DNA from 4 places in the Mesorhizobium sp. CCNWLY176 genome. Region 1 is predicted to be linked to each of the others. Evidence: predicted binding sites of a transcription regulator. Region 1 holds the regulator's gene; each other region holds the start of a gene.
The links. Region 1 encodes LexA, which represses DNA repair genes until DNA is damaged. Its sites were predicted from a motif close to TGTTCNNNNTGTGTTCNG; they were not measured.

Region 2: uvrA (excinuclease ABC subunit UvrA) is a predicted target of LexA. The motif match lies at 1,144-1,161, and genes of this name have one in related genera.
Region 3: WBQ96_RS13110 (ImuA family protein) is a predicted target of LexA. The motif match lies at 829-846, and genes of this name have one in related genera.
Region 4: WBQ96_RS16085 (DNA recombination protein RmuC) is a predicted target of LexA. The motif match lies at 796-813, and genes of this name have one in related genera.

What each region holds. Positions count from the first base shown of each region.
Region 1 covers NZ_JBBBDZ010000016.1:134,498-136,697, forward strand. The annotation lists gene WBQ96_RS23105 (ComEC/Rec2 family competence protein) at 1-666, shown strand, start outside; gene lexA (transcriptional repressor LexA) at 687-1,403, opposite strand; gene WBQ96_RS23115 (molybdopterin molybdotransferase MoeA) at 1,586-2,200, opposite strand, start outside.
Region 2 covers NZ_JBBBDZ010000008.1:92,798-94,997, forward strand. The annotation lists gene WBQ96_RS15070 (dual specificity protein phosphatase family protein) at 1-419, opposite strand, end outside; gene uvrA (excinuclease ABC subunit UvrA) at 1,314-2,200, shown strand, end outside.
Region 3 covers NZ_JBBBDZ010000006.1:297,936-300,135, reverse strand. The annotation lists gene WBQ96_RS13120 (YunG family protein) at 1-223, opposite strand, end outside; gene WBQ96_RS13115 (metallopeptidase family protein) at 232-666, opposite strand; gene WBQ96_RS13110 (ImuA family protein) at 867-1,886, shown strand; gene WBQ96_RS13105 (DUF6504 family protein) at 1,816-2,200, shown strand, end outside.
Region 4 covers NZ_JBBBDZ010000009.1:29,542-31,741, reverse strand. The annotation lists gene WBQ96_RS16095 (hypothetical protein) at 1-154, opposite strand, end outside; gene def (peptide deformylase) at 212-742, opposite strand; gene WBQ96_RS16085 (DNA recombination protein RmuC) at 846-2,081, shown strand.

The DNA.
Region 1 (2,200 bases):
GCAGTCAACCGCGCGCGGCCGAACGAATTCACGATCGAAAACTGGAAGCGCGCGCTGTTATCGGAAAATCTGATCAAGCCGGTCGATACGATTAACGATGCCGGCAAGAAAAAGCCAAGCCGGGAAGGGCGTCGTAATTCGTCGAACGGCACGTCCTTCGATGATTCCGCGGAAAATGAAGCAGCCGGTCTTGCATCAAGCGATACGACTATTTCGTCCGAACAATCTCCCGGAAAGCTGGCGAACTTGCTCCCCGCTGGTTTCGACTGCCACGATGGTCTTTGTCTGGCGACGCACCGATCCGGCGCGATTATCGCACACGCCGCCGATTGGCGTTCCGCGCGGCGCGCCTGCGATTATACGAGCCTTATCGTGGTCGACGACGCGACAGCCGAGGATGTCTGCGAGGAACCGGTGCCACTTGTCGTCACCAAACGCGAACTGGCCAAATTCGGCAGTGCCGCCATCTATCTGAATGGAGACATTTCAGAGCGACGCGCCGAAATCCGCTTTGCGCTGACACAACCGTATCGCCCCTGGCATACGCAGCGAGCCTTTTCTCGAGAGGCGCGCGGGTTGTCGCCATATCAACTAAGAGAAAGTAAGCCGGCGAACAATCAGTTCAAAAAGTCCAGATACTCAAATTCGCGAAGCGCCAAACCGTAACCTGGCGGCGCCGCGCATCATCAGTAGCGCCGGATCAATCCCACCAGCTTGCCCTGGACCTTCACGCGGTCAGGTCCGAAAATCCGCGTTTCATAGGCCGGGTTTGCTGCCTCCAGCGCAATCGATGCGCCCTTGCGGCGGAAGCGCTTGAGCGTGGCCTCCTCTTCATCCACCAGCGCAACGACGATTTCGCCGGGATTTGCCGTGTTGGCATTTCGGATGATGACCGTGTCGCCGTCAAAAATGCCGGCCTCGATCATCGAATCGCCTTTGACTTCAAGGGCGTAGTGCTCGCCGCCCATGATCATCTCCGGCGGCACGGAGATGGAATGCGTCTTGTGCTGGATGGCCTCGATCGGCACACCGGCGGCAATCCGGCCCATTACCGGGATTGATACAGCGGACCCGACATCGTCATTGCCGGCCACAGGGCTACGCGCAGGTTCCGGCCGACGGCCGAGGCTTCCTTCGATGACGCTCGGCGAGAATTTCGCGCGCTGCGGCGCCAGCCCGGGAGCCATGGAATCGGGCAAACGCAGAACTTCGAGCGCTCGAGCACGATTCGGTAGTCGGCGAATGAACCCGCGCTCTTCAAGAGCCGTGATCAACCTGTGGATGCCGGATTTCGACGCAAGGTCCAACGCTTCCTTCATTTCATCGAAGGAGGGGGGGATTCCGGCTTCTTTCATCCTCTCGTGGATGAACATTAGAAGCTCGTGTTGCTTGCGCGTCAGCATGGCCACCCCCGAAGAATCAAATCAAAAACAAAACCAGAACAAACACTATCTGTTCCATTTGTGTTCTGCAACCGTTTAAATTTTAATGAATATATTAACGTGGTGGAAACAATACGCGAACACTCCGACTTTGGAGACTCTCGACCGAACAGGAGCGGAACGAAAGTCTCTGAAGCTTCAGGTCAGCGAATTTTCAGGACGGTGCACGGCGCGCCGGCCTCAGCCGCCGGCGCAAAAGGCTCGCGGATAATCAATGCATTGGCCTCGGTGAAGGTCCTCAGCATCGAGGAGTCCTGGATCTCGAATGGCGTCGCAACGAGCCCGGTGTCGTCGTCTCGAAGAACGGCGCGCACATAGTCCTGACGCAGATCGTTGGCCTGCATCGCCGTGCCGAGGAACGCCTCATGAATGTCCGGCACATGGTGTCGCCCGCCAAGCCGCGCCAGCAGCGGCTTCAGGAACAGATGCGAGCAGACGAGGCTCGCCACCGGATTTCCGGGCAGGCCGATGCAGCGGGTGTGTCCAAGCCTGCCGAACATCAGCGGCTTGCCGGGCCGCATTGCAATCTTCCAGAAATCGAGGGTTACGCCTTCCTCGGTCAGCACGTCGTGGATGAAATCGTGGTCGCCAACCGATGCGCCGCCCAGCGTCACGATCACGTCAGCGCCGGCCTCCACGGCGCGCTTGATCAGCGCCGAGATGGCCTCCTTGCGATCGGGCGCGATGCCGAGGTCGAGCACCCGTGCGCCAACCGATTCGGCGATCGCTGCCACGCCATAGCTGTTGGAGGCGATGAT
Region 2 (2,200 bases), on a different contig from region 1:
TGGCGCGCAGCCTCTTTGACATCCACACCATCGACCGCAGCCAGATAGAGTGCCGATACCAGCCCGCTGCGATCAGCGCCCGACTGACAGTGAACGAGCAGCGGCTTCCTGGCCTTGCGCATTATCGCAACAAGCCTGGCGATCTGCTTGCTGTCCATCTCCGTGATCGAACTGACGCGAAAATCGATCTGCTTGATCCCAAGTTTTGCGTTTTCCGCCTTCTCGGCCTCGTACCAGGCGAAGCCATTATGCGGCCCCCTGAGGTTGATAACGGACTTCACGCCATACTTCGCAGCGTATTCTCCCAACTGGCGCGGCGTCGGCTGCGCCGCCCGATAGAACTCGCCGGGCACGACCGTATGGAAGTTTCCGGACAGTTGCAGGTCACAAAGGAATGCGCCGAGCGCCAGCAGCGGCACTGCGAAAGCCACTGAGATCCAGACGCCCGCCCGCGCAGGCGCCAACCGCTTTCCAAACAACGTCATACTCAAGGCCTCGCGAAACCGGGCGTTGCCTTGTCTTGATGAAAAAGGACGTCGGCATTGGCAGGCGCGAATTTCCTCGGCGATTGCGGCAAATCGCGGTTAGCCGTGAGGCGGCACGGCGGCGGAGATTTGTTATTGTGGCGTCAAACCACGTTTTCGAGGGGGATGTCGGCCCGGATCACGAAAACAGCCTCGCCGCTCATTCAAGAGCGGTCGAGGCTTTGATGACATTCTTGCCAACTGCCGGGAGTGTTTTACCGGCTTTGCTTTCGGATGCTACGCGGCTTCAGCCAACGATCCGACTAGTGGTCTCTGATTTTCGTTTTGGGAACGGCAGGTCACAGTCTGCCGGGCAAGCCCGGCACTTATGCCTGGCGCGGCTCCGCGCATTCGCAGAGCCATTGGGAACTATCAGGTGGGGTCATGCCTCGCTCCTGTGTCAGTTTCTCCAAAGTCTTCCGAAGCGCTTATTCGCTCGTTTGCGGCGTCTCGCAAACCGCCTACCGGCTGCGAAGAACATCGAAGGATGCTCGGCTCCAGATGACCTTTGAAGTCTGCTCCTTCGATTTTTGTGCGTCAACCGCGCGAAGCCTTGCCGGCAAAAATGTGATCGGCCTGTAACAAAGCCATATGGCTTATGCACAATATGTCAGTAGCGTGTTCGGCCTTTGTTCTTTCTGCTTGCTCCGCGCGGCCAAAGGCGGCTAAACCCTGCTGACAGCGAGGGACGATGCGTCCCTCGACAGAGCGGCAAAAATACCTACATGACCGGTTGGCCGGATAAACCAGCCAATCCGACAAATTCCTGATCGAGGCGGCAGACCCGGCATGGTCGACCATAAATATCTTTCCATTCGCGGCGCGCGCGAACACAATCTGAAAAACATCGATCTCGACCTTCCCCGGGATTCGCTGATCGTCATGACCGGCCTCTCAGGCTCCGGCAAATCGTCGCTGGCGTTCGATACGATCTATGCCGAGGGCCAGCGCCGCTATGTCGAGAGCCTTTCGGCCTATGCGCGCCAGTTCCTCGAGATGATGCAGAAGCCGGATGTCGACCAGATCGACGGCCTGTCTCCGGCCATCTCCATCGAGCAGAAGACGACCTCGCGCAATCCGCGCTCGACGGTCGGCACAGTCACCGAAATCTACGACTATATGCGCCTGCTGTTCGCGCGCGTCGGCGTGCCCTATTCGCCGGCGACGGGCCTGCCGATCGAGAGCCAGACGGTTTCGCAGATGGTCGACCGCGTGCTGGCGCTGGAAGAAGGCACACGTCTCTTCATCATGGCGCCGATGGTGCGCGGCCGTAAGGGCGAGTACCGCAAGGAACTGGCCGAACTCCTGAAGAAGGGCTTTCAGCGCGTCAAGGTCGATGGCGTCTTCTATGAGATCGCCGATGTTCCGGCGCTCGACAAGAAGTACAAGCATGACATCGACGTCGTCGTCGACCGCGTCGTCGTGCGCGGCGATCTGGCGACGCGGCTTGCGGATTCGATCGAGACCGCGCTGAAGCTGGCTGACGGGCTGGCTGTCGCGGAATTCGCCGACAAGCCGCTGGACGCCAGCCAGACCGGCGAGGATTCCGTCAACAAGTCGAAGAACGAGACGCATGAGCGCATCCTGTTCTCGGAAAAATTCGCCTGCCCGGTTTCCGGCTTCACCATTCCTGAGATCGAGCCGCGGCTGTTCTCCTTCAACAACCCGTTCGGCGC
Region 3 (2,200 bases), on a different contig from region 1:
CGGTCAGATCCCATCTGACGCCGTCGATCATATTGTAGAAATGCGTGCCGCCTTTCGTCCGGGTTTTGAGGATTTCGCCTCCAAACGCATCCTGCACGACAAGCGAGGTAACGCTGCACTGCCCTCTCGCGGGGTTATCAAGGCTCCAAACCCCCGAGCTTTCAGAACTCCACGCAGCCTTCAACTTTTCATAAAGCTGATCGGGTGTTTTGAAAGCGCTCACTGGATTGATCAGCTTTGAGGATGTTCCGCCTCCTCCTCGAGCTTCTCCATATCGTCATCGGAGAGGCCGAAATGGTGGCCGATCTCATGGATGAGCACATGGGTGACGATGTCGCCCAGCGTTTCCTCGTTCTCTGACCAGTAATCCAGGATGGCGCGGCGATAGAGCGTCACCCGGTTCGGCCCCTCGCCGGTCTGCGGATTCCAGCGCTCGGCAATGCCACGGCCTTCGAACAGGCCAAGCAGGTCAAACGGCGTTTCCAGCGACAGATCGTCCATGATCTCGTCGGTCGGAAATTCGGCGATCTGGATGATGACCTCGCCGGTGAGCTTGCGGAACTCCTCCGGCAGGTGAGCATAGGCTTCGAGAGCCATGAACTCCATTTCTTCCATCGATGGTGAAAGCTGGTCGTGCCAGGAGCGGGTCTTGTAGATGCGAGCCATTCTTTTCCCTTTTGACCGCATATAGCCTTTCGGAGCACGGCTTTCGAGGCTTTTGCGCGCTTACCGGGAAATTAGCCGGGACAGCCGGTTCGGCTGAACGCCCGAAAGGAATAAATTCTCCTCGCGTTCCACTTGACTCTTCGGGCGCGCTCTGGAATCTATAAGAACATAACAGGAACATATCAGAAAAGCAGACCGTCATGGCGACATCCGCCGTGGCGCAGGAAATCGTTTTTGCCCTGCGCCAGAAAATCGCCCGCATAGAGGGCACGCTGCCCGAGCGGCTGGCGCCCCCAGCCGGGACAGACCCGGCCGGGCAGACCATGGTGCTGCGCCGCCATGGGGTCACGGTCGTGCAAGACCTTTTGCTGACGGGCGCGGAGAATTTCGACACCGCACTGGGCGGCGGCTTGCCCAAGGCCGCGCTGACGGAAATCCATGGCGCACAAACCCGCGACGCCGGCGCGGTGGCAGGTTTTGCCCTGGCGCTTGCCGGACTGCTTGTGAAGAATGCCGCGCAGCCGAAACTGCCCGTGCTGTGGATCGGCACGCACGAAATCTTCCGCGAGGCGGGCTTTCCCTATGCTCCGGGCCTGCATGCCCGTTTCGGCATCGCGCCGGAGAACCTGATGATCGCGGAAGCGCCGAAACTCGCGGATGCCATGTGGATCGCCGAGGAGGCGGCAAGCCTGAAGGCGCTTTCAGCCGTGATCCTGGAAATCCGCGGCAATCCGCAGAAGCTCGACCTCGTCGCGACACGGCGCCTGCATCATCGTGCCCAGGATTCAGGCCGGCCCGTCTTCCTGCTGCGCCAGGCAGCGCAGCCCGAGCCGACCGCAGCCCCCGTGCGCCTGGTTGTCTCGCCGGCACCCGCCGCCCTGCGCTGGACGATCACTGGGCCCCTGCCCGATTCCATCGGCCCGCCCGGCTTCACGGTCAGGATCGACAAAAGCCGCAATGCCTTGCCCGGACAGTTCACGCTGGAGTGGAACGCCGATGAACGCTCATTCGAAGAAAGACGGCCAGATGGTCTCGGCTCAAAGAATAATGGCGCTGTGGTTTCCGCACCTTTCCACCGAACGGATATTGCGCCAGCGGCTGGGGCGATCCTGGCGTTCAAGCCGGCCACGGACGCAGCCGCCCCTCGTCATCAGCCATCGCGAAAAGAACACGCAGCGCATCGCCGCCCTCGACGAGCAGGCCGAACGGCTCAGGCTTAAGCCCGGCATGGGCATCGCCGACGCACGCGCCATGCATCCCGGCATAGAGATCGTCGAGGCTGACACGCAAGCAGACCGCAGGCTGCTCGAAAGCCTGGCCGACTGGTGCGACCGCTATACGCCGCTGGTGGCGCTCGATGGGCTGGACGGGCTGTTTCTCGACATCACCGGCTGCGCCCATCTCTTCGGCGGCGAGAAATCCATGCTGGACGACATGCTGTCGCGCTTTTTCCACCAGGGTTTTGACGTGCGCGCCGGGCTGGCTTCGACGCCGGGAGCGGCCTGGGCAGCAGCACGATTCTGCACGACTTCGG
Region 4 (2,200 bases), on a different contig from region 1:
GCGACAGGTTCCCTTCGGCCTGAGCAACGTTGGCCAGACCAAGTTCGATCAATCGGATAGCCTCTTCATCGACTGTGGTGCCGCGCATGCGCGCGTTTCTCTCGATCGCGCGAACAAGATCGTCATCGATGTTCTCTATCAATAAGTCAGCCACTTCGAGCACCCTTTGGGTTCACGTTCACAGGACCGCCGCCCGAAATAGCTTCGCCCCTCACCCCACCATGCGGCTTGGCGGGCGGTCCTTGGCAAGTTTCTTGAACTTCTTCACCACCATGTCGCGCTTGAGCTTGGAGATGTGGTCGATGAAGAGCACGCCGTTGAGATGGTCGATCTCGTGCTGCAGGCACGTGGCCAGCAGCCCATCGGCGGTGATTTCCTGTTCCTTGCCGTCGCGGTCGAGGAATTTCACCTGCACCGAAGCCGGGCGCTCGACCTCGGCATAATAATCTGGGATCGAAAGGCAGCCTTCCTCATAGACGGAGCGCTCATCCGAACTCTCGAGGACTTCCGGGTTGATGAAGACCTGTGGTGCCGGTTTTTCGTCTTCCTTGGCGAGATCGATCACCAGCATGCGCAGCGGCTCGCCGATCTGGATTGCCGCCAGCCCGATGCCCGGCGCGTCGTACATGGTTTCCAGCATGTCGTCGGCCAGCTTGCGCAGCGAATCGTCGACGCGCTCCAGCGGCTTGGAAAGCTGGCGCAACAGGGGATCGGGAAGGATGATCAGCGGCTTTATCGTCATGTCGCCTCACCTAAGACGTCGCAAGAAAAGCGTCAACTGTTTGCCTTTCATGATGTTCTCGTTTTGATCTGGTTTCTACAAACGAATCGCGTATCCTGCGGCAATGACAGACCTGCTATCCGAGCCGATACTGCGTCTTGGCGCCAGCGTGTTCACGCTCGGCCAGTTGCTTGCCTTTGGCGGAGCGTTGTTGCTGGCACTGTTTCTTGTGCTTGTCGCAGCGCTCTGGCGCTCGGCAAAAGCACGGGCTGAGGCAGCTCTTGAAGCAGCTAACCGCGCCGGCGAGGCAGATGCTCGGATGACCGCGATCCTGCAGTCGCAGGCCGAGATGCAGGGGCGCATGGGTGCGATGGCCGAAGTGTTCGGCTCGCGGCAGGCCGAACTCACCCAGTCGCTCAGTCAGCGCCTCGACGCCATGACCGGTCGGCTCGGCCAGACCATGACCGAACAGACCAAGTCGACGCATGAAAGCCTGGCCAAGCTGCAGGAGCGGCTGGCCGTCATCGATACCGCGCAGGGCAACATCCAGTCGCTCGCCGGGCAGGTGGTGCAATTGCAGGCGATCCTGTCCAACAAGCAGACGCGCGGCGCTTTCGGCCAGTCGCGAATGGAAGCGATCGTCGCCGACGGCCTGCCGCACGGCGCTTACGAGTTCCAGGCCACGCTTTCCAACGGCAACCGGCCGGACTGCCTGGTGAAGATGCCCAACGGCTCGCCGTCGCTGGTCATCGATGCGAAATTCCCGCTCGAAGCGTGGAATGCCATTCGTGCCGCTGAAGGCGCTGAGGCGCGAAAACTTGCCGCACAATCCTTTCGCCGGGACGTCGAAATCCACATCAGGGACATTTCGGACAAATATCTCATCAATGGCGAAACCCAGGACACGGCCTTCATGTTCGTGCCCTCGGAATCGGTGTTCAGCGAAATCCATGAGAATTTCGAGGCGCTGGTCCATCGTGCCCATCGCGCCCGCGTCGTTATCGTCTCGCCCTCGCTGCTGATGCTGTCGATCCAGGTCATCCAGGCGATCCTGAAAGATGCGCGCATGCGCGAGCAGGCCCATCTCATCCAGGGCGAGGTTACTCGCCTGATGGAGGATGTGTCGCGGCTGGACGAGCGCGTGCGAAAGCTTCAGGGCCATTTCGGCCAGACCGCAAAGGACATCGACGACATTCTTGTTTCGTCGAGCAAGGTCACCAAACGCGGCCAGAAGATCGAGGCGCTGGAGTTCGGCGACGGCCACGCCGACGAAGCAGCCGCTCCGCCCCCGCTGCCCGCACGCACCGCCGAATCCAAGACCGGGCAGCTGCGGCTGCGCGTCGTTGAAGAACGGGAATGAATTTTTTGACGTAAAGCTGTTGAAGACGGCAGTGACATGCAAGAAACAATTCCAGTATATGAATTGCATCGCATACAAATTCTCTGCACGAATCCAGTAACGACCTGACAATACTCGTT